Regions from separate parts of the Mesorhizobium sp. M2E.F.Ca.ET.209.01.1.1 genome, predicted to be linked through region 1. Evidence: predicted binding sites of a transcription regulator. Region 1 holds the regulator's gene; each other region holds the start of a gene.
The links. The regulator PhoB, encoded in region 1, activates phosphate uptake and scavenging genes when phosphate is short. The targets are predictions, from matches to a motif close to TGTCATNNANCTGTCAT.
Positions count from the first base shown of each region.

Region 1 (10,213 bases):
CGAAAGCAAGGCCAGCGAGCCGACGGCATTGAAACGCGGCCGGCCGCAGATCGGCCTGGCGCTGAACCCCGAAGCCGCCGCGGTGCTGACCGTGGTGCTGTCGCTGAACTTCCTGTCGGTCGCCGTCATCGACTATGCCGGCCAGGTGATCGCCGAGGAACAGCGGCGGCTGGACACGCTCGTCATGCCGCGCGACGAGCTGATCGGCGAGTGCCTGGCGATTGTCCAGCGCCGGCTGCAGGATCCTGATCTCGACGTGAGCAGTGTCGCCCGCATCGCCATGGGCATTCAGGGCATCACCGATTCCCACTCGCGCGCCATGCTGTGGTCGCCGATCACGCCGCTGACCGACATTCCGTTCGCTGACATCCTCGAGAGGGAATTCGACATCCCTGCCACCATGGAGAACGACTGCAACATGATGGCGGTGGCGCTGCGATGGCGCGATCCCGAGCGCTATCGCGACAATTTCATCGCCATCCTGCTCTCGCACGGCATCGGCATGGGCCTTGTGCTGAAGGGCGAATTGTTCACCGGCACGCATTCTTCCGGCGGCGAGTTCGGCCACATGATCCATCGTCCGGGCGGCGCGCTTTGCCGCTGCGGCCGCCGCGGCTGCGTCGAGGCCTATGCCGGCAATTACGCCATCTGGCGCAGCGCCATGGGGATGAGCGAGGACGCTGCGCCGATCGACATCGGCGACGCCGACATGCGCGCCCTTGCCGCCAAGGCGCGCGAAAAGCACGGCCCCGAGCGCGAGGCCTATCGCCGGGCCGGCGAAGCGCTGGGCTTCGGCCTGGGCAGTCTCTTCGCCCTTATCGATCCGGCGCCGGTCGCCATGGTCGGCGTCAGCGCGGCCGCCTTCGACCTGATCGAGCCGGCGCTGAGAGAGGCGATCGCCCAGACCGCCGGCGGCCAGCACTCGAACTCGATCTCCTTCGACGCCGAGCCGAACGAGCTGCCGCTGATCCGAGAAGGCTGCGCCATGCGCGCGCTGACCTTCGTCGACCAGGAGATCTTCGCGCCGGGCATGCAGGCGAGAAGCGGTGCGGGGAAGATCGTCGCCTGACGGTGAAACCAATCATCTAGACGACCCGATTGGGAACGCTGCCGCTCTGCGCCAAATGCTGACATCGATATCTTAGATAGATATCGGACAAGCGACCAATGTCCACCTGCTTAGCTCGATTCCCCGATCGCAATCGCAGCCAACCGCGCTTCTTCGCGCGCAATCAGGGCTTGATATCGCGGATGGCCGTGGAGGGGCATCAACTCGGGCTCTCGCTTGATCCATGCGAGGAGGTGCGCTTTGGGAAGGCAAGTCTCCAACAAATCGAGAGCCCGATCTGGCTCGCCCATTTGGGCAAAGGCGCATGCAATATTGTGGTAGTCCCTCATATCGTCCGGCTCGATCGTCAACGCTCGCGCGGCCCATTCCTCGGCGCGCTCTTTCTCTCCCAGATGGGCCAACGCGATCGCTCCCAACGATAAGGCACGCGCGTTGTCGGGATGCAGCGCGATCTCCCTTTCGGCGCGCTCCAAAGCCCGGCGTGAAGCAGCACCCAGTTCGTCATGTCGTCCCAACAATCGATAGCAATCAGCCGCAATGAGGAGAGCCCAATGGTCTGCTTCAAGAAGCTGAGCGGCGCGCTCGCAATGCTCGATGGCGTCTTCGTAGCGGCCGAGGTAAAGGCAGGTCAGGCCAAAGTTAACTCGCACCTCAAACGAGTCCGGTTCAAGGCGTAGCGATTCCTCATGGGCCGCCAGCGCCTCATCGTTGCGTCCCAGCGCGGCCAGTGCCCGCGCCCTGGCGGCATGAGCCTCGGCCAATGTCGCATCCAGCGCGAGCGCCTTTTCGGCGGCTGATAAGCCTGACTCCTCCGATCCCCCGAAATGCAGGAACGCTTGGCAGAGGGCGACCACAGCCCAGGCGCGGGCGTAATCAGGATCGATCTCCAACGCCTGCCGGCAGAAGCGAACGGCGATCTCCAAGCTTCTCGCTCCCTGCTGCGTGAGGTAGTGCCGACCCAGGAGATAGAGCTGATAGGCCTTCGGGTCTTGCGTTGAGCGGCTCTCGATCGCCGTCTTTTCGGCCGGCAGCAGCCTGATCTTCAGCGCCGCCACGATGGCCTGCGCGATTTCGTCTTGCAGCGCAAAGATGTCTTTCAGTTCGCGGTCATAGCGCTCGCCCCAGACCTGGCTGTCCTTGCTTGCGTCGATCAGCTGCGCCGTGATCCGCACCCGCCCGCCAGCCTTGCGCACGCTGCCTTCGACGACGTATCGAATCTTCAGCCGCTGCGCCAACTGCCCTATCTCGACAGCCTTGCCCTTGAACGTGAACGTGGTGTGGCGCGACAGAACGTTGAGCGTAGAGACCTTCGACAGGTCGGTGATGATGTCCTCGGTGATGCCGTCGCTGAAGTATTCCTGCTCGGGGTCGCCGCTCATGTTGACGAAGGGCAGAACGGCGAGGGAGGGCGCTTCGGGGAGCGCCGGCTTCACCTCCGTTCCTTCCTCTTGGGGCGGGTTCCTTATCGCGATCATCGGTCCGACGAATCGGTAGCCGCGGCGCGGGAGCGTCTCGATCCAGCGCTCGCCGCCGGGTTCTTCCCCGAACACCCGGCGGAGTGCCGCGATCTGGGCAGTTAGATTGCTTTCTTCAACGGCGAGACCGGACCATCCGGCATCCATCAGCGCAGCCTTGGAGACGGGTGCGCCCGCTCGCTCCACCAGCACGCGCAGGAGTGCAACCGCTCGCTGTCCCAATGCGAGGGGCTCGGCATTTCGAAACACGATTCCCGTCTCGGTATCGAGACGGAACGGTCCCATTCGGTGGATCGTCACCATGGGCCGAAATCTACTCGACTTCGGAAACTTTTCCGAACTCTTTCAGGAGCATTTCAGGTCTTTCCGCCGGAGAAGGCAGAGACTGCATAAACATTTCCGGGAGGTTCGACGTGACAACTAGTGTGAAGTCCCTGCCGCCATACGCAAGGCCGCATGCCTGGCGTCGCTGGTCCTCTTCTGGTGTCGGGCGCGTTCTCGGCAAACTGGTGGGCTGGTGCCAGGATGAAGTATTCCGGATCGCCGCGATCGAGGAACTGACTAGGCTCAACGACCACTATCTCGAGGATGTGGGTATCGATCGCAGTGACATCGGCCCGATCGTCGATGCCACGGTGAAGCGCCTGCGGGAAAGCCGGAGGAAGGCTTGAGGCCAGGCGAGCCGGGCCTCATGCACATCCCCCCGCATCGCCACTACTGCGGCATCGGCAACCGCCTGCTATTGAGTTCTGCCCCTCGAACATGATTTCGATCCATCGGGATGGCGGGGCTCTAGCCTAGTCTTCCCTGATCGCATACCCCGCGCCACGAATGGTGCGGATGACATCGGGCATGCGGCCGTTGTTGACGGCCTTGCGCAGGCGTCCGACATGAACGTCCACCGTGCGCTCGTCGATATAGATCGTCTCGCCCCAGACATTGTCGAGCAGCTGGCTGCGCGAGAACACGCGGCCGGGATGCCGCATCATGAATTCGAGCAGCCGGAACTCGGTCGGGCCGAGCCTGATCTCGCTCTTCTTGCGGTAGACGCGGTGCGATTCGCGGTCGAGCACGATGTCGCCGACCTTGAGCACGCTGGACAGCACCTCCGGCTTGGCGCGGCGCAGCAGCGCCTTGACGCGCGCCATGAATTCCGGCGTCGAGAACGGCTTGACCAGATAGTCGTCGGCGCCGGTGGACAAACCTCGAACCCGATCGCTTTCCTCGCCGCGCGCGGTCAGCATGATGATCGGCAGCCGCTCGGTCTCGGGCCGCATCCTCAGGCGCCGGCAAAGCTCGATGCCGGAAACCGCCGGCACCATCCAGTCGAGCACGAGCAGGTCGGGAACGTTTTCCTGCAGGCGGATTTCGGCCTCGTCGCCGCGGGTCACCACTTCAACCTGGTAACCCTCGGATTCGAGGTTGTAGCGGAGCAGCACCCCCAGCGGCTCCTCGTCCTCCACCACCATGATGCGTGGCGCGATCATCGGGGTAACCTTTTCCGTCAGGCCGCCGGCGCCGACATTGCCGTCTCGTCCTGCTTGGGACGGTTGGCGGGCAATTGCATGCCGGTCAGCACATAATAGGCGTTCTCGGCGATGTTGGTCACATGGTCGCCGATGCGCTCGAGATTCTTGGCGCAGAACAGAAGATGCGTGCAAGCGGTGATGTTGCGCGGATCTTCCATCATGTAGGTCAGGAGTTCGCGGAACACGGAGGTGTATTTGACGTCGATGCGCTCGTCGTCGTTGCGCAGCTTGGCCAGCGCCGAAGCATCGCCCACCGTGTATTCCTGGACTACCGCCTGGACCTGGATCAGCACCAGCTGCGCCATGGAATCGATCGAATGTGTGAGGTCGCGCGGCGCGGCGCTGATGCCGACCGAGCCGACGCGCTTGGCGATGTTCTTGGCAAGATCGCCGATGCGTTCGAGATCGCCCGCCATGCGGATCGAGCCGACCACGTGGCGAAGATCGTCCGCCATCGGCTGCCGCTTGGCGATCAGCGTGATCGCGCGGTCGTCGAGCTCGCGCTGGCGCGCGTCCATGATGGTGTCGTCGGAGACGACGCGCTGCGCCAGCGCATTGTCGGTCTCCAGCAGAGCCCTGGTCGCGGCGCCAACCATCGAACCGGCCAGGTCGCCCATGTCGTTGATCAGCCGGCTGATCTGCCTCAGATCCTCGTCGAACGAGGCAACGGTATGTTCGGCCATGATGATGTCCTCGTATGAACTCAGCCGAAGCGGCCGGTGATGTAGTCCTGCGTGCGCTTCTCACGCGGCGAGGTGAAGATCTTCTCGGTCCGGTCGAACTCCACCAGCTCGCCGAGATACATGAACGCCGTCTGCCGCGACACGCGCGCCGCCTGCTGCATGTTGTGGGTGACGATGACGATCGTGTAGTCGGCCTGCAATTCGTCGATCAGCTCCTCGATCTTGGCCGTCGACAGCGGATCGAGCGCCGAGGCCGGTTCGTCGAGCAGGATGACCTCCGGCTTCACCGCGACGGTGCGGGCGATGCACAGGCGCTGCTGCTGGCCGCCCGACAGGCTCTGGCCGCTGGCGTTGAGCTTGTCCTTGACCTCGTTCCACAGCGCGGCGCGCTTCAGCGCCGACTCGACGCGGTTGTCCATCTCGGCCTTGCTGATCTTCTCATAGAGCCTGACGCCGAAGGCGATGTTTTCGTAGATCGACATCGGGAACGGCGTCGGCTTCTGGAACACCATGCCGATCTTGGTGCGCAGCAGGTTGAGGTCCTGCGAGCGGTCGAGGATGTTCTTGCCGTCGAGCAGCACCTGGCCCTCGGCGGTCTGCTTCGGATAGAGCTCGTAGATGCGGTTAAGGACGCGCAGCAGCGTCGACTTTCCGCAGCCCGACGGCCCGATGAATGCGGTCACGCTGCGCTCCGGCAGGGACAGGTTGATGTCCTTCAGCGCCTTGGACTGGCCATAGTAGAAGTTGAGGCCTTTGACCTCGATCTTGGCCTTCTCGACGGTCGTGTCGGCTACGTTCAGGTCGGTGGACAACATCGGTTTCATCTGTCCTCTCTGCGTCCGGTCAGGCTGCGGGCGAAGATGCTCAGCCCGAGAACCGTCAGGGTGATTATGAGAGCGCCCGTCCAGGCCAGTTGCTGCCATTCCTCGTAGGGGCTGAGAGCGAACTGGAAGATGGTCACCGGCAGGCTGGCCATCGGAGCATTGAGATTGCTCGACCAGAACTGGTTGTTGAGCGCGGTGAAGAGAAGCGGCGCCGTCTCGCCGGAGATGCGGGCGATCGCCAGCAGGATGCCGGTGACGATGCCCGACATCGCGGCGCGGTAGGCGACCGAACGGATAACCACCCAGCGCGGCGCGCCGATTGCCGTGCCCGCCTCGCGCAGCGCATTGGGCACGAGGTTCAGCATGTCCTCGGTGGTGCGAACCACCACGGGGATCACCAGGATCGACAGCGCGACGGCGCCGGCGATCGCTGAGAAATGACCCATCGGCCGCACCAGCAGCTCATAGACGAACAGGCCGACGATGATCGAAGGGGCCGACAACAGGATGTCGTTGATGAAACGCACGATTGTCGTAAGGCGTGAAAAGCGCCCGTACTCGGCCATGTAGGTGCCGGCCAGCACGCCGATCGGCGTGCCGACGACGATGCCGATGATGGTCATGACGATGCTGCCGTAGATGGCATTGAGCAGACCGCCGGCATCGCCGGGAGGCGGCGTCATTTGCGTGAACACCGCCAGCGAGACGCCGGACAGGCCCTTGTAGATCAGCGCGCCGAGGATCAGCGCCAGCCAGGCGAGGCCAATGCCGGCGGCGACGACGCAAAGCGCCATCATCACGCCGTTCTTGCGCTTGCGGCTCCGGTGGAGAGACAGGGCTGTCGACATGGATCAGGCTCCCGCACGGCGATCGATACGCAGCAGCATGTAGCGTGCGATGGCAAGGATGACGAAGGTGATGATGAACAGGATCAGGCCGAGCGCCACCAGCGAGGAGGTGTAGAGCTCGCCGTCGGCCTCGGTGAATTCGTTGGCGATGGTTGCCGAGATCGTGGTGCCGGGCGCGAACAGCGAGGCGCTGATGCGGTGCGCATTGCCGATGACGAAGGTGACGGCCATGGTCTCGCCGAGCGCGCGGCCGAGGCCGAGCATCACGCCGCCCATGATGCCGACACGTGTATACGGGATGACCACGCGCCGCGTCACTTCCCAGGTCGTGCAGCCGATGCCGTAGGCCGATTCCTTCAGCACGGCGGGCACCGTGTCGAACACGTCCTTGGTGATCGAGGTGATGAAGGGCAGCACCATGATGGCGAGAATCAGCGAGGAGGTCAGCAGGCCGATGCCGTAGGGCGGGCCGGCAAACAGGCTGTTGAGGCCGGGGATGCCTTTGAAGACCCAGATGATGAAGGGCTGGATCGTCGTCTGCAGGAACGGCGCGAAGACGAACAGGCCCCAGATGCCATAGATGATCGAGGGAATGCCGGCGAGCAATTCGACCGCGATGCCGATCGGGCGCCTCAGCGGGCGCGGGCACAACTCGGTCAGGAAGACGGCGATGCCGATGCCGATCGGCACGGCGATAAGAATGGCGATGGCCGACGTGACGAGCGTGCCATAGATGGGCGCCAGGGCGCCGAAATTCTCAGTGACCGGGTTCCAGGCCTCGGTCGTCAGGAAAGAAAAACCAAACTTCGACAGCGCCTGCCATGAGCCGGCAAACAACGAGATGGCGACGCCGCCGAGAATAACCAGCACGAGGATGGCGGAAAGACGCGTGGCGGAGCGGAAGATCGTATCGGTGAGGGCGAAGCGGCGCACCGTCGCTTCTCTGGTGCGCATGGAGGACGCGGTCACGGCTTCGGAAGCGGCACTCATCTAGCCCCTCGCATTTCGAAAGAGACAGGAGGGCGCCGGAAGCGCCCTCCCTTGTTCGTCAGAATTACATGCCGGAATAGAGCGGCTTGCCGTTCGCGTCGACGATGTCCTTGCCCCACATTTCCTCGACGCTCTTCACCACCGCGTCGGGCATCGGAACATAGTCCAGCTCGGCGGCCATGTCGTCGCCCTTGGCGTAGGACCAGGCGAAGAACTTGAGCGCTTCGGTCGTAGCCGCCGCGTCGTCGGGCTTCTTGTAGACGAGGATCCAGGTGGCCGACGTCATCGGCCAGGTTTCGGCGCCGGCCTGGTTGGCCAGGATCACGCCGTAGCCCGGCTGCGAGCTCCAGTCGGCACTGGCCGCCGCAGCCGAGAACGCCGCAGCGGTCGGCTCGACCTTCTTGCCGTCCTTGTTGATCAGGTCGGTATAGGTGAGCTTGTTCTGCTTGGCATAGGCATATTCGACATAGCCGATCGCGCCGCCGGTCTGGGAAACGTTGTTGGCTACGCCCTCATTGCCCTTGGCGCCGATGCCGACAGGCCATTCCACAGCCTTGTCGACGCCGACCTTCGACTTCCAGTCGGCGCTGACGTCGCCGAGATAGTAGGTGAAGTTGAAGGTGGTGCCCGAACCGTCTGAACGGTGAACCACGGCGATCGCCTGCGAAGGCAGCTTGACGTCAGGGTTGAGCTTCTTGATCGCCGGGTCATCCCAGCTCGTGATCTTGCCGAGGAAGATATCGGCCAGCGTCGGGCCGTCGAGAACCAGTTCCCCGGGCTTGACGCCTTCGAGGTTGACGACCGGAACGATGCCGCCCATCACCATCGGGAACTGTGCGAGGCCGGTGCCGTCGAGTTCGTCGCCCTTCAGCGGCGCGTCGGAAGCGCCGAAAGTCACGGTCTTGGCCTTGATCTGCTTGATGCCGCCGCCGGAACCGATCGACTGGTAGTTGAGACCGATGCCGGTCTCCTTCTTGTAGGCGTCGGCCCACTTCGCATAGATCGGATAGGGGAAGGTGGCGCCGGCGCCGGAAATGTCGGCAGCCATCGCGGCGACGATGCTAAAGGTAGATGCCGCAGCCATTGCAATCGCAACGGCCGCCGAGCGGATGAAATGTCTCATGTGGCCTGCTCCTGTTCGGAAGATGGTCTTCGGCACCCGTTCTATCGGCGCCCGGTGAGCGCAATAGCCCTCGATTATTACAGTCGCATGACAGTTTCGTGTCAGCCCGGTAACGTCTGGACGAGGATGTCTGGAGAGGTCGGCGGAGGCCCCGAAGGACCGGCCGAAGTTTGCCGCGGGAATCAGCAACTTGTCTGACTTTTGAATCAAAAATTATCCCGGCGGCCATATGGTGGCCGCCGGGAAATAAAATCCGGACGAGAGCGCGTTGCCTGAATGCCAGAGCGGATCATGGCCTGGCCATCGCCGAAAACAGGTCCGTTGGGGTAGAGTCGACGCTGTTTCTTGTTGGCGGTCGCTGCTCCCGCCCGTAACCGAGGAGCGGAATCAATGACACATTGTCCAAGCTTGGCTTGCTTTGGTATGGCGCGATCGCACCATACGCATGCGTCAACGCCTTGCGCCCGCCTGCCGGCCAAATTCGCTCTAACCCGCGTTGCGCCGGGTCTCGATGTCCGAACCCAGCCAGCGCTCGAGCTTCTCCAGCAGCGCCCGCGGGCTGATCGGCTTCGGCAGGTAATCGTCCATGCCGGCCTCGAGGCAGCGTTCGCGATCGCCCTTCAGCGCATGCGCCGTGACGCCCACGATCGGCACATGCGTGCCCGTGTCCTGCTCGAGCTTGCGAATGGCGCCTGTCGCCTCCAGCCCGTTCATTTCCGGCATCGACACGTCCATCAGGATCATGCGCGGATTGAGCTTGCCGAAACCGTCGAGCGCCTTGCGGCCGTTGCCGACGATCTCGAAGCGGTATCCGGTCTCGCCCAGGATCTGGGTGAACACCATCTGGTTCACCTCATTGTCCTCGGCGACGAGGATGTCGAGTTCGCGCTCGGCTTCGGTCGGGCGTGGGCGCGCACGCACGGGCGGTGGCTGCAGCATGGCGCGGTCCGACGCCGCCGTCTGCGCCGGCGCCGCTTGCGGCGGGCCGCCGCCAACGGCGGGTTGCACCACGGCGCTGCTGTGACGATGGCGCTGGATGGTCGCGACCAGCGTTTCCAGGAGGACGGAGGAGCGCGCCGGCTTGATCAACTGCGCATCGATGCCGAGGTCGCGATAGGCCGTATTGGCGAGCGATTGGTCGACCGAGGTCAGCATGATGATGGGCGTGTGCGCCAGACCCGCCGTGTTGCGCACGATGCGCGCCATCTCGGCGCCGGTCATGCCAGGCATCTGGTAGTCGAGCACGATGCAATCGACCGGCACGCCATAGGCCGCGGCGGCAATCAGCACCTTCAACCCTTCGGCGCCGCTTTCGGCCGCGCAGGCATCGAACGTCCACGATGCCATCTGCTCGCTCAGGATCGAGCGGTTGACGCCATTGTCGTCGACGATGAGCACGCGCGCGCCGGTGACGTCGACCGGCGTGATGCGCTGCGCGCCCTGCTCGGCCCTGGGCAGCGTGACGGTGAACCAGAAGGTCGAACCCTTGCCCTCCGCGCTGTCGACGCCGATCTCGCCGCCCATCATCTCCACCAGCCGCGAGGTGATGGCGAGGCCGAGGCCGGTGCCTTCATGCCGCCTGGTCGAGGAGGTGTCGACCTGGCTGAATTTTTCGAACACCAGCTTCAGCTTGTCCTCGGGAATGCCGATGCCGGTATCTGTCACGGAAATG
Region 1 is NZ_SADP02000012.1:22,981-33,193, reverse strand. Features, by position in the region: gene EN852_RS21445 (ROK family protein) at 1-1,069, shown strand, start outside; gene EN852_RS21440 (winged helix-turn-helix domain-containing protein) at 1,180-2,847, opposite strand; gene EN852_RS40905 (DUF1127 domain-containing protein) at 2,958-3,215, shown strand; gene phoB (phosphate regulon transcriptional regulator PhoB) at 3,342-4,031, opposite strand; gene phoU (phosphate signaling complex protein PhoU) at 4,049-4,756, opposite strand; gene pstB (phosphate ABC transporter ATP-binding protein PstB) at 4,777-5,580, opposite strand; gene pstA (phosphate ABC transporter permease PstA) at 5,577-6,428, opposite strand; gene pstC (phosphate ABC transporter permease subunit PstC) at 6,432-7,418, opposite strand; gene pstS (phosphate ABC transporter substrate-binding protein PstS) at 7,483-8,541, opposite strand; gene EN852_RS21400 (PAS-domain containing protein) at 9,028-10,213, opposite strand, start outside.

Region 2 (10,213 bases), on a different contig from region 1:
ACTCCGCCGCACCTGATGGCGGACGTCACGGCATGGATCCTCGGGTCAAGCCAGAGGATGACGAAATCCCGAGGCGGCCGACTTACTGCGTCCGATGAGAAGAGCGCTGCGATACCTTGCAATGCTGCTCGCAGCGGTGGTGCTTGCGGCCACACTCGGCACGCTGGTGCCGCGGCCGCTCTGGCCTGCCGCCGCGGCAGGCGAGGGCACGCGCCACATCCTGGTGCTCAAGAACCCTATCCACACCGATATCGCCGTGCCCCTTGACGATGGCGTGCGCCGGCGCTTCGCCTTCCTGGCCGGTGCCGGTCTGCCGATCGAGGCGCCGGAGGCGCGCTATATCGTCTTCGGCTGGGGCGGCCGCGCCTTCTATCTGGAGACCCCGACCTGGTCTGAGTTGAAGGCCATGCCGGTGCTGAAAGCGCTGACGCTTGACGCTTCGGTGATGCATGTCGATGTCGCCGGTGCGATCAAGGACCCGCATCCGGACGTTGCAGGCTTCGTCGTGGATGAACAGCATTTTTCGGCGCTGCTCGACTACATAGCGGCGAGTTTTCAGCAGGGGTCGGATGGGCCGGTTGCCATCGAGAACGCCGGCTATTCAACCTATGACCGTTTCTACGAGGCCAATGGCCATTTCAACGCGCTGGTCGGCTGCAACACCTGGACGGCGGCGGGACTGAGGATTGCCGGCCTGCGGACGGGTTGGTGGAACCCGCTGCCGGTATCGCTTTGGTGGTCGATGGGGCTGTACAATTAGCAGTCGCTTCTTCCAGAAATTTGCGAATCCCTTCGCGCCCGTCTTCCGCCAGCCTACCCAGCCCTCAGCCCTCCCACCGCCGCGCCACCTTCCGTTCCTCCCAGCCATAAAGCCAGTCCAGATCCGCCGCGAGCTTTTCCGCCGGCCGCGCCGCCAGCACCAGATTGCGGGCGACCGCGACCGGTCCCCAGGCGTGCCAGGTCAGCCGATTGAGCGCGCCGCGCTTGAGCACCCTTTCGACGCGCGGCCGCCTGAGATTTTCCCAGACGGCGAGGCTGTGGGCCGGATCGCCGGGAAAATCGGCAACCAGATTGGCGAGCATCGAGGCGTCCTCGATCCCCATGGCCGCGCCCTGCGCCGCGAACGGCGTCATGGCATGCGCGGCGTCGCCGATCAGCGCGATGCCTTGCGGGACCGCCCAGCGCTGTTGCTGCACAGTGTGCATTGGAAACGCCGTCCACGGCCCCGCCAGCGCGACGAGCCTTGCGAGCATCGCTGCGGTGCCGTGCATGGCATTGGACAGGATGGCCGGGTCGGCATGGCCCGACCAGCCTTCCGCGATACGTTCGCCTCTGGTGAAGGCGGCGAGGTTGACGGTGCGGCCCTTGCTCACCGGATAGGCGACCAAATGGAAGCCGGGATGCAGGAAGGTTGTGACGCAGGCCGCCGCTCCGATCTCGGCAAAAGCCTGCCCGGCAGGGCTGTCGACCGCCACCGTGGCGCGCCAGGCCAGTCGGCCCGAGAAGCGGCTTTTCGCGAAGGCGGCATCCTGGGCCGCAAGCTGTGCGCGAACCGTCGACCACACGCCGTCGGCTCCGACCAGCAGACCGGCTGCAACCGACATGGTTTTGCCTTCGGTCTCGACCGTCGCGGTCACGCTTCGCGCGTCGGCGGCGATGCCTGTCACCCGTGCGCCGGTAACGAGCTCGATATCGGGCCGATCCGCCACTTCCTCCGTCAGGGCCGCCTGCAGGTCGGCGCGGTGCGCCACCAGATAGGGCGCGCCCCAGCGCTGCTCGGCCGCCTGTCCAAGCGGCACGCGCGCCAACTCGCGCAGGCTTTTGGCATCCTTCAGCACCACCGCTTCGGGCCGGACCGCGTTGGGCAACAGGCGGTCCAGTGCGCCAAGCCGGCGCAGGATGCGGGTCGCGTTCGGAGACAGCTGGAGGCCGGAGCCGGCCGCCTGGAGCTGCTTGGCTTGCTCGAACAGTCTCACCGGCAAACCGCGCTCGGCGAAGGCAAGTGCCGCCATCAGCCCGGCTATACCTGCCCCGGCTATGACGATTTGCCGGGACCGTGTTTCAGTCATGGTCGGGGAAAGGGCTCAGGCAGCCTGATCGACATAGAGGCAGCCGGCCGGCTGCGTTTCCGTCGCCTTCAGCGACGGCGAATAGCGGTAAAGCGTCGAGCAGTAGGGGCAGACTTTTTCATTGTCGTCGCCCATGTCGAGGAACACATGCGGATGATCGAAGGGCGGGTTGGCGCCGGTGCACATGAATTCCTTGACGCCGATCTCGATGACCGGATGGCCGGCGTCGTTCTGGAAATGGGGAATGCTACCGCCTGCCATCGTCGTCTCCAATCGGGTTCGGCCAGTGGGTGTGACCCGCCTGCATCTGGAGCATAACATGCCAGTTTGCAAGATCGATGAAATCAAACTGTCGCAAAAGGCTGGCAGAGGATAAGTTGAGCCGGTTAAGCGCGTGAGGCCGGGCACGGAGCGATTCCGTGACGATCATGCGTCACAAAAAGATGTTAGGGCGTCGCCGGACGGCAATATGCGGCGCTCCCAGGGACGGTTGCAGGCAGAGCGGGAAACCATGAACGAACTGAAGCCGGTGCAGAGCGAGTTCATTACCGTCGAGGCGGCGAGCCCCGACGGCGGCAATCCCGACCGTTTCGTCAACCGCGAGTTTTCCTGGCTGCAATTCAACCGCCGCGTGCTGGAAGAGTCGCTCAACGAGCATCACCCGCTGCTCGAACGCGTCCGCTTCCTGTCGATCTCGGCCGCCAATCTCGACGAGTTCTTCATGGTCCGCGTTGCCGGCCTTGCCGGTCAGGTGCGAGAGGGTATCGCGCTGAAAAGCCCGGACGGCCGAACCCCCGAGCAGCAGCTCGAGCAATTGCTGCGCGAGGTCGAGCGCCTGCAGGAGGACCAGCAGAAGAGCCTCTCGGCGCTGATGGCCCTGCTCAACAAGGAAGGCATCGAAAGCATCACCCGCGACGCGCTGACCAAGGATGAGAAGACCTGGCTGGAGGAGCATTTCCAGGAACAGGTCTTCCCGGTGCTGACGCCGCTGTCGATCGATCCGGCCCACCCGTTTCCCTTCATCCCCAATCTCGGCTTTTCCATCGCCCTGCAATTGCGCCATCGCAAGAACGGCGAGGAGATGAGCGCGCTCTTGCGCCTGCCGGTGGCGCTCAGGCGCTTCATCCGCCTGCCGGACCGCAAGCGCCATGTGCGCTTCATACCCCTGGAAGAAGCGGTCGGTATCTATATCGGCAAGCTTTTCCCCGGCTATGAGGTCAAGGGCTCGGGCACGTTCCGCATCATCCGCGACAGCGATATCGAGGTCGAGGAAGAATCGGAAGACCTCGTGCGCCTGTTCGAGACGGCGCTGAAGCGGCGCCGCCGCGGTTCGGTGATCCGCATTGAGTTCGACACGCTGATGCCGGCGGAGCTGCGCGATTTCGTCGCCGGCGAGCTCGGCGTCTCGTCGAGCCGCATCAGCGTGCTCACCGGTCCGCTGGCGCTCAACCAGATTTCCGAGATCGTCGCCATCCCGCGCGACGACCTGAAGTTCACCCCCTACAATCCGCGCTTCCCCGAACGAATCCGCGAGCATGGCGGCGACTGCCTGGCCGCCATCCGCGAAAAGGACATCATCGTCCACCACCCGTACGAATCCTTCGACGTGGTGGTGCAGTTCCTGCGCCAGGCCGCCGCCGACCCGGAAGTGGTGGCGATCAAGCAGACGCTCTACCGCACCTCGAACGACAGCCCGATCGTGCGCGCGCTGATCGACGCCGCCGAGGCCGGCAAGTCGGTGACCGCGCTGGTCGAGCTGAAGGCGCGCTTCGATGAGGAGGCCAACATCCGCTGGGCGCGCGACCTCGAACGCGCCGGCGTCCAGGTCGTGTTCGGCTTCCTGGAGCTGAAGACCCACGCCAAGATGTCGCTCGTCGTGCGTCGCGAGGACGGCCGGCTGCGCAATTACGTCCATCTCGGCACCGGCAACTACCACCCGGTCACTGCCCGCATCTACACCGATCTGTCCTTCTTCACCACCGATCCGACGATCGCGCGCGATGTCGCGCAGATCTTCAACTTCATCACCGGCTATGCCGAACCGGCCGAGGAGATGCGCCTTGCCGTGTCGCCCTTCACGCTGCGCAACCGCATCCTGAAGCACATCGCCGAGGAAGTCGTCCATGCCCGCGAAGGACGGCCGGCGCGCATATGGATGAAGATGAACGCGCTGGTCGACCCGACCGTCATCGACGCGCTCTACGACGCCAGCCGGGCCGGGGTCGAGATCGACCTCGTCGTGCGCGGCATCTGCTGCCTGAGGCCGCAGGTGCCGGGTCTCTCGGAGAACATCAGGGTGAAATCGATCGTCGGCCGCTTCCTCGAGCACAGCCGCATTTACTGTTTCGGCAATGGCTACGGCCTGCCCTCGGACGAGGCGATCATCTACATCTCGTCCGCCGACATGATGCCGCGCAATCTCGACCGCCGCGTCGAGACCCTGGTGCCGATCACCAATCCAACTGTGCATGAACAGGTGCTTGGCCAGATCATGCTGGGCAACATCATGGACAACCAGCAAAGTTTCGACGTATTGGCTGACGGCACCTCCCGGCGCGTTGTGCTGGAGGAGGGCGAGGAGCCGTTCAACGCGCAGGAATATTTCATGACCAATCCGAGCCTCTCCGGACGGGGTGACGCGCTGAAATCGCATGCGCCCAAGCGCATCGCCCAGTTCAAACGCCGCAAGAAGAACAGCGCCGCGTGATTGCAGTTTCCCAGGGCCGGCTTCAGGACCGGCGACCGCTGTCGATCATCGACATAGGGTCGAACTCGATCCGCCTTGTCGTTTATGAGGGGCTGGCGCGCTCGCCCTCGCTGCTGTTCAACGAAAAGATGCTGGCCGGCCTTGGCCGCGGCATTGTTTCGACGGGCAAGCTCGACCCCGAAGCCGTGACGCGCTCGATGGAGGAGTTCCGCCGCTTCAGCGCGCTGTCGGATCAGGCGGGCGCCGAGCACATGTATGTGCTGGCCACAGCCGCCGCGCGCGAGGCGGGCAACGGTCCCGATTTCATCCACCGCGCCGAAGAGGTGCTGAAGACCGAGATCCGCGTGCTCACCGGCCGCGAGGAAGCCTATTATTCGGCGCTCGGCGTCATTTCCGGCTTCCATCCCGCCAATGGCATCGCCGGTGACCTTGGCGGCGGCAGCCTTGAGCTGATCGATATCAATCGCGAGTCGATCGGCGAAGGCATCACGCTGCCGCTCGGCGGCCTGCGCCTGCAGGATATGGCCAAGAACTCGCTCGTCCAGGCGCAGAAGATCGCGCGCCAGGAACTGGCGCGGGCAAAGCTGCTCAAGGGCGGGCAGGGCAGGACCTTCTACGCCGTCGGCGGCACCTGGCGAAACCTCGCCAGGCTGCACATGGAGATGACCAATTACCCGCTCGGCATCATGCATCACTACGAGATTTCGGCCGACAGCGCGCAGACCTTCCTCAGGCAGGTGGCCAAGGGCGAGGTCGAGAAGGTGAGGGGCATCGAGGGCGTTTCCAAGAACCGCCGCTCGCTGCTGCCTTACGGCGCCGTCGTGCTGCAGGAGATCATGGCGGCGATGCAACCCTCGAAGATCGTCGTCTCGGCGCAGGGCGTGCGCGAAGGCTTTCTCTATTCGCTGCTCGACGCCGAGGAGCAGAAGGCCGACCCGCTGATCTCGGCAGCCGAGGAATTGGCGCTGTTGCGCTCGCGCTCGGTGCACCACGCGCATGACCTGGTCGAATGGACAGGCAAGGCATTCAAGGCCTTCGACATTGACGAGACGGAAGACGAAACGCGCTACCGCCATGCCGCTTGCCTGCTTGCCGATATCGGCTGGCGCGCGCATCCCGAATATCGCGGCAGGCAGTCGCTCAACATCATCGCGCATGCCTCCTTCATCGGCGTCGACCATCCTGGACGCGCCTATCTGGCATTGGCCAGCGCTTACCGCCATGACGGCATCTTCAACGACGGTATCGCGCCCGAGATCAAGGCGCTGGCGCCGCCGCGCCTGCTCGAGCGCGCCCGCGTTCTGGCGGCCATGATGCGCGTGGTCTACCTGCTCACCGCGGCGATGCCGGGCGTCATGCCGCGGCTGAAATGGGAAAGCCGCGGCAACGGCGCACTGGCGCTGGTGCTGCCAACCTCGCTCTCCGATCTCTACGGCGAGCGCCCTGCCGGACGGCTGGCGCAACTGGCGCGCATCACCAACCGCCGCCTGGTGCTGGCGGTGGAGGGGGGGCCGAGCGTTTCGGTCAAATAAGAGTCGCCGAGATATGCGATAAGCCGGTTTGTGAGGGGTGGGGCAACGCGGAGCGAAAAAGCCATGACCATCGCAAAGTCGTCGTCCCCGTTGGAACCAGCGATCGAAGCGCTGGGCTTCGACCCGGCGATCCACCACAAGCTCCTTGCCGGCATCGAGTCAGGCCTGCTGCGCGACCTGCATGTCGTGCTTGCCGCCCGCTCGGGGGACGTCTTCCTCAAATACTACGCGGAAGGCCTCGACGAGGAATGGGGTCGCCCGCTCGGCAATGTCGCGTTCGATGCAGAGACGCTGCACGATCTTCGTTCCGTAACGAAGAGCGTCGTCAGCGTGCTTTACGGCATCGCGCTCGACAAGGGGCTGGTGCCGCCGCCCGACGCGCGGCTTCTTGCCCAGTTTCCCGAATATCCCGATCTCGCAGCCGATACCGCCCGCGCCGGGATCACTATTGGCCAGGCGCTGACGATGACGCTCGGCATGGAGTGGGACGAGAACCGCCCTTACACCGATCCGCAAAACAGCGAGATCGCGATGGAGAACGCGCCCGATCGCTACCGCTTTATTCTCGATCGGCCGATCGTCGCCGAGCCCGGCAGCCGCTGGATCTATTCCGGCGGCAGTGTGGCGCTGGTCGGCGCCATCATCGCGAGAGCCACCGGCCAATCGCTGCCCGATTTCGCCCGAGACGTGCTTTTTGCCCCGCTTGGCATCGAGCGCTTCCACTGGTCGGCTGGCAATGATGGCGTTGCCTCCGCCGCCTCAGGCCTCCGGCTGACGGCGCCCGATCTTCTGGAGATCGGTCAGCTGCTTCTCCGCCGGGGTTTATGGAACGGCCGGCGGATCGTCTCGGAGGACTGGATCGAAGCCTCGTTCGCGCCAGCGACGTCGACGCCGGACGGCCTCGGCTACGGCCGGCTGTGGTTCATCGGCGACGCGCCGGCGCCGGCCTTCTCCACGCCGAAACCCTGGCATGGCGGCTTCGGCAATGGCGGCCAGCGGCTCTGGCTGATGCCCGAGGCGGACATTGCGGCGGTGATCTATTCCGGCAAATACAACGCCTGGGACGCCTGGGTGACGCCGACCCGCATCTGGCGCGAGATCATTCTGGCCAACTTCCTGCGCGCCTGAAGAGGCGCGCTTCAGGTCACCTCGGCGCTGATCCCAAAGCCGCGCCCGTCGGCGGACCATGTGCCGGCGCCCGCCATGGCGAGCGCCAGGAAGCCGCCGGCAAGGGCGATGTCCTTCATCAGCATCTGCCGGTGCAGGAAGGCGAAGGTCGCGTCGTCGCCCTGGCCGTAATGGCCGATGAAGCCCGCGACGATACAGAAGGCGGCAAGCAGCAGCGCCACGATCCGGGTCTGGAAACCGACGAGGATCAAGAGCCCGGCAATCAATTCGAACAGGCCGGTACCCCAAGCTGCCAAAGTCGGCAGAGGCAGGCCGAGCCCGGCGAAATAATTGATCGTGCCGCCGATATTGGTCAGCGCCTGGAAGCCCGACGGTACGAACAGCGCTGCGAGAAGCAGCCGCGAGACCAGAAGCAACGCGTTGCGAAACATTGGCCACCTCCCTTGCCGGCCCGGTCCGGCTGATGCCGGCTGCGACGCAGTCTACGCCTGCAACGAAAAAGCGGCGCGAAAAATTCCGCGCCGCTTTTGAGTTTGGGCTTGGGAGGAAAGAAGGATCAGCCGCGCTTGGCGTCGATCGAATAAGCGCCGGCGCCCGAGGAGGCGAGCAGAATGAAGCCGCCGGTGATCGCGAGGTTCTTGAGGAACTGGATCATCTGCATCTGATCGGCCCAGCCGGTGTGCGCGACGAGCCCGGTGGCGATCGTGAAGATAGCGAGCGCCCAGGCGGCGATTCGGGTCTGGAAGCCGAGGAGGATGGCAAGGCCGCCGAGCAGTTCGATCAGACCGACGACAACGGCGGTCACGGTCGGCACCGGCAGGCCAAGCGCGCCGAAATAGGCGGCGGTGCCGGAAATGGCGGTAAGCTTGCCGAAGCCGGAAAGCAGGAAGATGACCGCAAGCAGGATGCGGCCGAGCAGGATCGTGGTGGAGCTGTTGGATGCGGTGCCGTTGCCGGCGACGGAAGAGTTGATGGACATGGCGGTTCTCCGAATGGGTTGGATGCCCAGTCAGATAGACGATGGAGACTGTTCACCAAAAGACGCCTATATGGCGACACATTGTTCACAGGATATATGTTTTCGGGATTGGCGGTCGCGCGCGAAAATCGTGTCGTGGGATTGGGCTATCCCGGTAAATTCTGCTGCCGCAAAACGCCTCGGAAAGTTGTCGAAACGCTCGTCCCTTCGTCATCCACGGGCGAAGCAAGGAGCGAAGCGACGCGGCGCAGACCCGAGGATCCATGCCGCGACGTCAAAACAGCCGCTGCGGTGCAGGTTTTGCTCCGCTGTGCTCCACGCCCGAAGTAACGGCATGGATTCCAGGGTCTCCGCGACGGAGCTTCGCTCCTGCTTCGCCCTGGAATGACGACCTCGCGAGAGTCGGGCCCTTTTACCCCGGATGCGTCATGTCCTCCGGCCGCACCAGCCGATCATAGTCAGCTTCGCTGACCAGCCCGGTGGCCAAGGCCTCCTCGCGCAAGGTCGTGCCGTTCTTATGCGCCGTCTTGGCGATCTTCGCGGCGTTGTCGTAGCCGATGGTCGGCGCCAACGCCGTCACCAGCATCAGCGAACGCTCGAGCGCGGCCTTGATGTTGTCTTCGCGCGCCTCGACGCCCACCACGCAATTGTCGGTGAAGGAGACGGAGGCGTCTGCCAGCAACTGCACCGACTGCAGGAAGTTATAGGCCATCAGCGGATTGTAGACATTGAGCTCGAAATGCCCCTGGCTGCCGGCGAAGGTGAGCGCCGCATTGTTGCCGAACACCTGCACGCAGACCTGCGTCAGCGCCTCGCACTGGGTCGGGTTGACCTTGCCCGGCATGATCGAGGAGCCGGGCTCGTTTTCCGGCAGCGACAGCTCGCCAAGGCCCGAACGCGGGCCGGAGCCGAGCAGGCGGATGTCGTTGGCGATCTTGAACAGCGCCGCGGCGGCCGCGTTGATCGCCCCATGCGAGAACACCATCGAATCATGCGCCGCCAGCGCCTCGAACTTGTTCGGCGCGGTGACGAAGGCAATGCCGGTGATTGAAGCGATGCGGTCCGCGACTTTCTCCGCGAAGCCGATCGGCGCGTTGAGGCCTGTGCCGACGGCGGTGCCGCCCTGCGCCAGCTCCTGCAGGCCGGGCAGCGTCTGCTGGATGCGCTTGATCGACGAGACGACCTGCGCGGCATAGCCGGAGAATTCCTGGCCAAGCGTCAGCGGCGTGGCGTCCTGCGTGTGCGTGCGGCCGATCTTGATGATGTGGTTGAAGGCCCGCGCCTTGGCGTCGAGCGCCTTGTGCAGATGGTGCAGGGCGGGGATGAGATGATGCACGACCCGCTCGGCGCAGGCGATGTGCATGGCCGTCGGATAGGTGTCGTTGGACGACTGGCTCATGTTGACATGGTCATTGGGATGAACCGGCTTCTTCGAACCCATCACCCCGCCGAGCATCTCGATCGCCCGGTTGGAGATCACCTCGTTGGCGTTCATGTTGGACTGCGTGCCGGAGCCGGTCTGCCACACCACCAGCGGGAAATGCTCGTTGAGCTTGCCGTCGATGACTTCCTGCGCGGCCTCGACGATCGCCTTGCCGATTGCCGGATCGAGCCGCTTCATCTCCATGTTCACCTCGGCCGCGGCGCGCTTGACGATGCCGAGCGCGCGCACGATCGAAGCTGGCTGCTTTTCCCAGCCGATCTTGAAATTGCCCAGAGAGCGCTGCGCTTGCGCGCCCCAATAGCGGTCGGCCGCCACCTCGATGGGACCGAACGTATCGGTTTCGGTTCTGGTCTT
Region 2 is NZ_SADP02000026.1:12,050-22,262, reverse strand. Features, by position in the region: gene EN852_RS30590 (TIGR02117 family protein) at 95-760, shown strand; gene EN852_RS30585 (FAD-dependent monooxygenase) at 825-2,069, opposite strand; gene EN852_RS30580 (zinc-finger domain-containing protein) at 2,085-2,330, opposite strand; gene EN852_RS30575 (RNA degradosome polyphosphate kinase) at 2,581-4,776, shown strand; gene ppx (exopolyphosphatase) at 4,773-6,308, shown strand; gene EN852_RS30565 (serine hydrolase) at 6,372-7,436, shown strand; gene EN852_RS30560 (DoxX family protein) at 7,448-7,867, opposite strand; gene EN852_RS30555 (DoxX family protein) at 7,993-8,415, opposite strand; gene fumC (class II fumarate hydratase) at 8,828-10,213, opposite strand, start outside.
Region 2: a site for PhoB is predicted at 2,409-2,425, ahead of EN852_RS30575 (RNA degradosome polyphosphate kinase). Genes of this name have one in related genera too.

Region 3 (10,213 bases), on a different contig from region 1:
TGGCGTCAAGCGCGGCGAAGAGGTCGAACACCTCGTTGACCACCTCGACATGGCGGGCGTCCGGACGGTCGATCTTGTTGATGACGACGATGGGCCGCAAGCCCACCTTCAGCGCCTTGCCGACGACGAACTTGGTCTGCGGCATCGGGCCTTCGGCGGCATCGACGAGCACGATCGCCGAATCCACCATCGACAGGATGCGCTCGACCTCGCCGCCGAAATCGGCGTGTCCGGGGGTGTCGACGATGTTGATGCGGGTGCCGTGCCAGTCGACCGAGGTCGCCTTGGCCAGGATGGTGATGCCGCGCTCTTTTTCGAGGTCGTTGGAATCCATGGCGCGTTCGGCCACGCGCTGGTTGTCGCGGAAGGCGCCGGACTGTTTCAGAAGCTGGTCGACCAGCGTGGTTTTGCCATGGTCGACGTGCGCGATGATCGCGATATTGCGGAGGTTCATTTTTCTGGTCTCGGGAACGTTGCAGGCAGCAGGCTTAAAAAGCGCCGCCTTTTTCGGTTGCGCGGCTCATACAAGGTTTTTCGCAATTGCGAAAGGGGAGGCCCGACCCCAAATAAATGGTCACTGATTCTTAAACGTCTTGGTGTGAAATGATTCTGTTAACCAAGGCGGAACCTTTGAGGGGCCGGGCGATTTGATGTTTATGACCGATCAGATGTCCAGATTGCGTCCGGTTTTCGCGTGGGCGGCGCTTGGACTGCTCGTCGCGGCGGGCGCCGCGCAGTCGGCGGCCGCGCTCAGGCAAGCCGATCCGATCTCGCCGCCCGATGCCCAAACGGCGCAGCAGATGTTCGCCGATGCCCCCGATGGCGTCGACCCGATCGTCACCGGCCCGGTCAGCGCTGCCTTCAAGCAGCGCCAGAAGGATGCCAACTGCGACGCTGCGGTTTGGCCGAACATTCCCCGGGCTTGCTATCCGGACTGACGCCCTTCATCGCATTCCGAATTAAGATCGCCACGGCGCTTGACGCCACGGGATGTATCGACGCGGGCCGGCGGCCCAGGGTGCGTTGAGATTCAGGTCAGGCCGAGCCGAGAACGCTGGTTGCCGAGAACCGGAGCGGAGCGTACTCGAAGTACGTGAGCACCGGAAGCGCAGGAAACCAGCGTTCGGAGGCCGGCGTCACCTGAATATTAACGCAGCCTAAGCCGATCGCACCGGATCCAGCGTCACCTTGTAAAGCTCATTATCGTCGCGATCCATCAGCCGCACCGTCAGCTGTTCCGTGGCACCCGAAATATCGACCAGCCCGAAAAACTGCAGGCCTGCCGACGGCGGCAGGTTCTGGCCCTGCTCGGCGGTCGGCGCCTTGATGAACTTCAGCTCCGGCCCGAAGGTCATGTCGAGGTCGTTCGGGCCGAACGTGCCGGCATGGATCGGGCCGGAGACGAATTCCCAGAACGGGTTGAAATCCTGGAACTGCGCCTTGTCGGGGTTGTAGTAATGCGCCGCCGTGTAGTGCACGTCGGCGGTGAGCCACACCGTGTTGGTGATGCCGGCAGTCTTGATGAAGCGCAGCACATCGGCGAATTCGAGCTCGCGCCCCTTCGGCTTGCCGTTGTCGTTGTTGCTGACGGCCTCGAAGCCGACCTTCTTCGCCGCATCGTCCCATACGACGAGGCTGAGCGGCATGTCGGCGGCGATGATCTTCCAGGTCGCCTTGGAGTTCGCCAGCTCCCGCTTCAGCCACTTCGACTGCTCTTCGCCGATCATGCGCGACCTCGGCGTCAGCGTTTCATCCAGGTTGGCGCCGTTCGGGCCGCGATAGGAGCGCATGTCGAGGAAGAACACGTCGAGCAGCGGCCCATGCGAGATCTTGCGGTAGACACGGCCCGGCTCCGACGGCTCGTAGCGGATGGTGGTCATCTCATGGAAGGCGCGCGCGGCCCTGGCCGCCAGCACATGGATGGACTTTTCCTTGTAGCGGTCGTCCTTGCTGAGGTCCTTCGAGTCCGACCAGTTGTTCAGCACCTCGTGGTCGTCCCACTGGTAGAAGGTCGGGCAGATGGCGGAGAGGGCAAGCACATGCTTGTCCATCATGTTGTATTTCCACTGGTCGCGATACTCGTCCAGAGTCTCGGCGACCTTGCGCTTGCCGTCGAGCATGACGACGTTCTTCCACTTGCCGCCGCCAGGCAGGTCGACCTCGTCCTTCAAGGCGCCGTCAGCATAGATCGTGTCGCCGGAATGCAGGAAGAAGTCCGGCGTGTGCTTGGCGATGGTCGAATAGGTCTTCATGCCGGTCTCGTCGATGCCCCAGCCCTGGCCGGCGGTGTCGCCCGACCAGGCGAAGCGCACGTCGCGCTTCGACGACGGCGCGGTGCGGAAACGCCCGACGATCGGCTCGGAGACGGCATTGATGTCGGAAAGATCGGCCGCGACCATGCGGTAGAAGATGTCCTGGTCGGAGGCGAGATCGGTGAGCAGCCGCTTCGCCGTGTAGTCGCTGGCCGGCGAGGTATCGAGCGCAGCCAGCCTTGTGGCGTTTGCAAAACTTTCGGTGGTCGACACTTCATACATCACGCGCGCCGGCCGGTCGGTACGCGTCCACACCATGCCGGAGGTGGCGTCGACATCCCCGGACTGCACGCCATGGGTGAAGGCCGGCCGCTGGCTGGCGCGGGAATAATAGGGCAGCGCCAGACCGGAGGCGCCGACAAGGCCGAAGGCGCTGGCCGAGGTGACGAAAGCGCGGCGGGTGAAGGAAAGCTTGTTCATGGCTGTCTCCGGATGGCATTGAACGGGACCGCCAAGCTCTCGCCTCAATGTTTCAGGCGTGTCTCGGAACCATGAAGTTTTGATAACAGGTGCACAGCGGAACTGCTGATCTCCCCCCTTGTGGGGGAGATTGGCAGCTCAGACCATCTGCGGCTCCGGCTCGAACGCCGGCTTGGTCGTGTTGATCAACAGCGAAATACAGGCCGCCGCGATGCCCGTCATGCCGGCGATGAGGAAGGCGAGCTCATAATTGCCCTGCAGCTCGCGCATCGTTCCGCCAAAGGCAGCGGCCGCCGCGGCGCCTACCTGGTGGCCGGCGACGATCCAGCCGAACACGATCGGCCCGCTGCGGTCACCGAAGGCCTCGTTGGCAAGCCTGAGCGTCGGCGGCACGGTGGCGATCCAGTCCAGTCCGTAGAGCACGGCAAAGATGATCAGGCTGATTCCCGAAAAGCCGGAATAGGGCAGGTAGATCAGCGACAGGCCACGGATGGCATAGTAGACGCCGAGCAGCTTGCGCGGATCGAAGCGGTCGGTGAGCCAGCCGGACAACGTCGTGCCGATCAGGTCGAAGATGCCCATCAGCGACAGCAGACCGGCCGCCTGGACTTCGGGAATGCCCATGTCGCCGCAAAACGCGATGAGATGCGTGCCGACGAGACCGTTGGTGGTGAAGCCGCAGATGAAGAAAGTGGCGAACAGGTACCAGAACACCCTGGTGCCGGCGGCGCGGCGCAGCGTGGAGAGCGTATGCGCCAGGAAATTGCCCTGCGATGCCGGCGACACCGGCGGCACGTCGTCGGCATCGGCGCCGTAGCGCACCTGGCCGATCGAGGCCGGACGCTCCGGCACCATCAAATACACCAGCGGGATCAACGCGGCGGTGGCGATCGCGATAGCGATGGCGACAGGCTTCCAGCCGCCCGCTTGAGCGAGCGAAGCGAGCAGCGGTAGGAACACCAGCAGACCGGTTGCGCTGGAGGCCGACATCAGCCCCATCACGAGCCCGCGATTGGTCTTGAACCAGCGGTTGACGATGGTCGCGCCGAGCACGGTTGCGACGGCGCCCGAGCCAATGCCGGAAAACACACCCCACGTGATCAGCAGATGCCACGGCTTGGTCATCAGCAGGCTGAGCGCGGTCGAACCCGACATCACCAGCAGTGACGCAAGCAAGGTGCGGCGCAGACCGATCCGCTCCATCAGCGCTGCGGCAAACGGGCCCGTCAGGCCATACAGGAAGATACCGATCGCGGCAGCGAGCGAGACGACGTCGCGACGCCAGCCGAAGCTCTCTTCCAGCGGCAGCATCATGACGGAGGGCGCGGAGCGCAGCCCGGCGGCGATCAGCAGGCAGAGAAAAATGACGGCGACGACGACGAAGGCGTAGCGCTGGCCAAACGGACGGGATTGAGCTATCATGTTACTGACCGGTACGTTGCAATGGGATCGCGCCATACATACGTACCGGTCAGTAACATTGTCAAGCGAGTTGTTTGCATGCCGTCGGACAAAAAAATTGAAACGTCGATCAGCGAGACCCCGGCTCCAAGGGCGGCGGACAAGATCCTCGACGTGGCGCGCGACCTTTTTTATCGCGAGGGCATCAGGGCGATCGGCGTCGACGAGATCGTCAGGCGCGCCGGCGTCACCAAGCCCAGCCTCTACCGCAGCTTCCCGTCCAAGGATGAGCTCGCCGCCTCCTATCTGCGCAAATACGACCTGGAATTCTGGGAACGCTTCGACGAGGCTGTCGACGCGCATCCGGGCAATCCGCGCGCGCAGATCGTCGCCTTCCTGACCCGTGTCGGCAAACGCACGCAGAAGCCGGATTACCGCGGTTGCGGCATGACCAACGCCGCTGTGGAATATCCCGAGCGCGGGCATCCCGCGCGCATCGTCAGCGAGAACAACAAGCAGGAATTGCGCCGGCGCCTGCGCGCCATGGCCGCCGCGATGGGCGCCAGCGATTCCGACACGCTGGGCGACGGCCTGCTGCTCCTCATCGAGGGCGCCTATATCAGCGGCCAGCTTTTCGGCCGTGGCGGACCGGCGGCGGCGGTCGCCCGCAACGCCGACCTCTTGATCGAAGCCAGCTTGAAGAAATAGCGAGCGGCGTTACGCTTCCGGCAACTCGAAACGGAGTTGCCCGCGATGCGTGCCCTTCTGATCCCGTTTGCCCTCGCCGGTTTCTGCCAGGCGGCCCAGGCCGGCGAAATCTCCAGCGCCTACACCGATCTCGACTCGAAGAAGGACTGCGTGACCTATGCGCAGGCCGCGGAAGGCGACGGCGACTGGGCGGACCTCGTCTGCTCCGGCTATCGCGGCTACCCGGTGCTTATCGGCTACGACGACGCTCGCGAATCCGTCTATTACGGCTTTCCGTCGGACGACATGACCGCGATCTGGGAGAGCTTCACCGCCTTCAACGGATCCGGCCCGAAAGTGGAATGGCGCATCGAGACCAATGGCGACATCGCAATCCCCTTCGCCGCCATCCATCGCCGCTCCGTCAGCAATCCCGAGGACGACAAGAAATCGACCGATGTGCTGGTTGTCGCCAAGGTCGCGCAACCGGAAGAGCATCAGGGCTGCACCGTCGGCCTGGTTTTGGCCACCGGCAACCCACAGGCCAACGATCAGGCGCGCAAGCTGGCAGATGAGAAAGCCAAGACCTTCGTCTGCGGCAAGGACAAGCGCGAAGTGATCGGCGACGTGCCTCCCTTCGGCCGGGTGGATAACTGACAGGCGGCCAATCATTGGGCCAACACCGGATTGGGTTCCCATTCGCCGGCGTGGCTAGTAAACCCTTGCGCGGTCGCAGGTTTTCGGGAGGTCCGCTTGTCCAGTTCTGTCAGCGTCGCGAACGACAACGGCGTGGCGGTGGTCACCATCGACAACCCGCCAGTCAACGCGCTGAGCTTTCATGTCCGCAAGCCGCTTTACGAGGCGCTCACCGCTTTGCGCGACGATCCCGCCGCCAGAGCGATCGTTATCGCCTGCGCCGGGCGGACTTTCGTGGCCGGCGCCGACATCACCGAATTCGGCAAGCCTGTAGAGCAGCCGGAACTGCGAGCCATTATCGCTTTGCTTGAAACCATCGCCAAGCCGACGGTCGCCGCCATTCACGGCACGGCGCTGGGTGGTGGGCTGGAGCTGGCATTGGGCTGCCATTTTCGCGTCGCGGAAAAGAGCGCCAAGCTCGGCCTGCCGGAAGTTAAGCTCGGCCTCTTGCCGGGCGGCGGTGGCACGGTGCGCTTGCCACGCTTGGTCAGCGCCGCGAAGGCGCTCGCCATGATCGTTTCCGGCACGCCGATCTCGGCCGGCGAGGCGAAGGCGGCCGGTCTTGTCGACGATGTTGTCGACAGTGACCTCTTAGTGGAGGCAGTTCGTTTCGCCAGCGAAATGGCCGACCGAGGCGGGCCGTTCGTGCCGGTGCGCGACCGCAATGACCGCCTTGCCGGAACGGATCTCGCCGCCTTCGACGCCCAGGCGGCCGATCTGGCCAAAAAGGTGCGCGGACTGGAAGCGCCGCTTGCCTGCGCCGAAGCCGTGCGCAACGCTATCACCTTGCCCTTCGACGAGGCGCTGGCCGCCGAGCGGCAGCTTTTCCTGAAACTCGTTTCGGGCGACCAGTCGCGGGCGCAGCGGCATCTGTTCTTCGCCGAGCGCGAGGCGGCAAAAATTCCTGGCAAGGACCTGCAGAAGCGCCAAATCGCCCGGGTCGGCATCATCGGCGCCGGCACGATGGGTGGCGGCATCGCCATGGCCTTCGCCAATGGCGGCCTTCCGGTGACGTTGCTCGAGACCAGCGAGGAAGCGCTGCGGCGCGGGCTGGCGACAATCGAAAAGAACTATGCGGTCTCCGTTAGCCGCGGTTCGTTGACGGAGGAGGCCAGGCGGAAGCGCCTCGAACTGTTCAAGGGCAGCACCGACTATGCCGACCTTGCCGGTTGCGACCTTATCATCGAGGCCGTGTTCGAGGATATGGCGGTGAAGAAGGACGTCTTCGGTAGGCTCGACGCAGTCGCCAGGCCCGGCGCCATCCTCGCCACCAACACCTCCTATCTCGACGTGAACGAAATCGCCGCCTCGACCTCGCGGCCGCAAGACGTGCTCGGCATGCATTTCTTTTCGCCGGCAAACGTCATGAAGCTCCTGGAAATCGTGCGCGCCGAAAAGACCGCGCCGGAGGTGCTGGCGACGGTCACCGATCTCGCCCGGCGCATCGGCAAGGTGGCGGTCGTCGTCGGCGTCTGCCACGGTTTTGTTGGCAACCGGATGCTCTCCGCGCGGGGCGCCGAAAACGAGGCGCTCTTGCTTGAAGGTGCCACTCCTGCCCAGGTCGACAAGGCGTTTACCGATTTCGGCTGGCCGATGGGACCGTTCCAGATGGGCGACCTCGCCGGCCTCGACATCGGCTGGCGCAACCGCAAGGCGCGCGGCCAGACAGCCCTGATCGCCGACAAACTGTGCGAACAGGGTCATTTCGGCCAGAAGACCGGAAGTGGGTGGTACCGCTATGAGAGCGGCGCGAGAGAGCCGATCGCCGACCCGGAAGTCGAGGCGCTGATCCGCGCTAAGGCGGCGGAACTCGGAATCGCCCGGCGTGAGATCGGCGCGGAGGAAATCATCGAGCGCACGCTCTATCCGTTGGTCAACGAAGGCGCGAAGATCCTCGCTGAGGGCATCGCCGCGCGGGCTTCCGACATCGATGTCGTCTGGGTCAACGGCTACGGCTTTCCCATCGGCAAGGGCGGACCGATGTTCTGGGCCGGGCTTGCGGGCGCGGGCAAGATCGTCGAGCGGCTGGAGTATTGGCACCGGCGGACCGGACGGGCGATTTTCGAGCCGGCGCCGGCGTTGAGGCGGTTTGCGGAGACTGGAGCTTGGGAAGGCGCGGGCGGTGCCCCGTAACTTCGTCATTCCAGGGCGAAGCGAAGCGTAGACCCTGGAATCCATGCCGTAACTTCAAGCGAAGAATGCCACGGTGCAGAACAGGCATTGGCGCAGCCGTTGCTGGTTCTGCACCGTTGAGGAGCGTCGAGGTCACGGCATGGATCCTCGGGTCTGCGCGCGTCGCTTCGCTCCTTGCTCCGCCCGTGGATGACGAACACGGTAGCGACAAGCCAAATTTGACCATGTGGACAAAACTCAGACGCCGTTCCATAGTCCTCAGCGTCTGACATTTTTGGAACGGCCGGCTCGACACGGCTGTCGAACAGAGGGGCACTTCAATGGAAAACGACCGTAGCAAAACGCAACGCGCCGGCCTGTCGCGGCGCAACCTGCTGGAGCTTGGCGCGCTCGGCCTCGCGGCCACCGTGCTGCCCGGCGCGGCCTTCGCCAAGGACAAGAAGCTGAAGGTGGCGGCGATCTTCGCCACGCCGATCGAGGAGCCGTGGGACAACCAGATCCATGTCGCGCTGCAGAAAGCCGAGAAGGAACTGGGCATCGAATACAAATGGTCGGAAAAGGTGCAGACCGCCGACTTCAGCCGCGTCATGCGCGAATATGCGCAAGGCGGCTACCAGCTGGTGCTGGGCGACGCCTTCGCCGCCGAGCGCGAATCGCGAAAGACCGCCAAGCAGTTCCCCAAGACGGCCTTCCTGTTCGGCTCCGGCGCTGGCCCGGCCGAGCCGAATTTCGGCGTCTTCGACAACTGGATCCATGAACCGGCCTATCTCTCCGGCATGATCGCCGGAAAGATGTCGAAATCGGGCACGGTCGGCGCGGTCGCGGCGATGGGCATTCCGGAAGTGAACCGGTTGGTCAACGCCTTCTTTGCCGGCGCCAAGGAGGTCAATCCGAACGTCAAGAAGAAGGTCGCCTTCATTGGCTCCTTCTTCGATCCGCCCAAGGCCAAGGAAGCCGCGGTGGCGCAGATCGATGCCGGCGTCGACGTCATCTATGCCGAGCGCTTCGGCGTCATCGAGGCGGCGGTCGAGAAGAAGATCCTTGCCATCTCCAACATGTCAGACCAGGCGAGCCTCGGCCCGGATACGGTCATCACCGGCCCGGTCTGGGACATGTATCCGACGGTCGAGCAGGCGATCAAGCTGGTCAAGGCCGGCGTCTTCACCGCGCAGGACTATGGCGACTTCTCGCGCATGGCCAAGGGCGGCTCGTATCTCGCGCCCTACCACAAGTTCGACAAGACGCTGCCTGCGGAAGTCAAGGACTTGGTCGAGAAGAAGAAGGCCGAGATCCTCGAAGGCAATTTCCGCGTCGACGTCGACGAGAACACGCCGGTTTCGGATTGATGCATTGTTGAGGGGTGGCGCGAGGCCCCCCCTCTCTGTCCTGCCGGACATCTCCCCCTCAAGGGGGGAGATTGGCAGTTCCGTTGACGGCGCTCGATCTTTCAACGCTCGATCTTTTCAACGTTGGAAGGTGGCGAAGGGCGGCGTGACATCTGATCTCCCCCCTTGAGGGGGGGATGGCCGGCAGGCCAGAGAGGGGGGCCTCGCGCTGCCCTCGGCGGTTAGCCGGATCACAAATCCAGGGAGCACCCTTGTCCGCCCCACTCATCGAAATGCGCGGCATCACCAAGAGCTTCGGCGCCGTCAAGGCGAATGAGGCCGTCGACCTCAGCGTGGCGCCCGGCGAGATCCTCGGCCTGCTGGGCGAGAATGGTGCCGGCAAGACGACGCTGATGAATGTGCTGTTCGGCGCCTATGCGCCGGATGCCGGCGACATCCTGGTCGAAGGCAGGCCGGTCGCCATCCACAATTCCGCCGATGCATTGGCCGCCGGCATCGGCATGGTGCACCAGCATTTTCACCTCGCCCCGCGCCTCACGGTGCTGGAAAACCTGCTGATCGGCATTCCCGGCAAGTCCGGCCGCATCGACCGCGCGCGCGGGCTTGCCCGGCTCACCGAGATCAGCCGGCAGTATGGGCTGAGCCTCGACCCGAACCTGCCGGTGTCGGCTCTGTCGGTCGGCGAGCAGCAGCGGCTGGAGATCATCAAGGCGCTGTTTCGCGGCGCGAAGCTTCTGCTCCTCGACGAGCCGACGGCAGTGCTGGCGCCAAGCGAAGTAGACGGCCTGTTCGCCGCCCTGCGCTCGATGGCGGCGCAAGGGCTAGGCATCATCTTCATCTCACACAAGCTCAACGAGGTCAGGGCGCTCACCCATCGCTGCGTCGTGCTGCGCCACGGCAAGGTCGCCGGCCGCGTCGACCACCCGGCAAGCACCACATCGGCGGAAATGGCGAAGCTGATGTGCGGCCACGAAATCGTGCCGCCGGTCAGGGAGGCTTCGACGCCAGGCGCTTCGGTGCTGACGCTGGATGGCATATCCACTTCGGGTCACGCCGGCACCCCGTTGCGCGATGTCTCGCTTTTCGTCCGCGCGGGCGAGATTCTCGGCATCGCCGGCGTCTCCGGCAACGGCCAGCGGGCGCTGGCCGACGTCATTTCCGGCATGCTGCAACCCAGGGCCGGCACCATGACGATAGCCGGCAAAACAGTCACGCAAT
Region 3 is NZ_SADP02000010.1:81,363-91,575, forward strand. Features, by position in the region: gene typA (translational GTPase TypA) at 1-454, opposite strand, end outside; gene EN852_RS19195 (hypothetical protein) at 669-938, shown strand; gene EN852_RS19200 (alkaline phosphatase) at 1,158-2,732, opposite strand; gene EN852_RS19205 (MFS transporter) at 2,871-4,154, opposite strand; gene EN852_RS19210 (TetR/AcrR family transcriptional regulator) at 4,233-4,841, shown strand; gene EN852_RS19215 (hypothetical protein) at 4,887-5,477, shown strand; gene EN852_RS19220 (3-hydroxyacyl-CoA dehydrogenase NAD-binding domain-containing protein) at 5,574-7,649, shown strand; gene EN852_RS19225 (BMP family protein) at 7,970-8,995, shown strand; gene EN852_RS19235 (ABC transporter ATP-binding protein) at 9,247-10,213, shown strand, end outside.
Region 3: a site for PhoB is predicted at 2,804-2,820, ahead of EN852_RS19200 (alkaline phosphatase). Genes of this name have one in related genera too.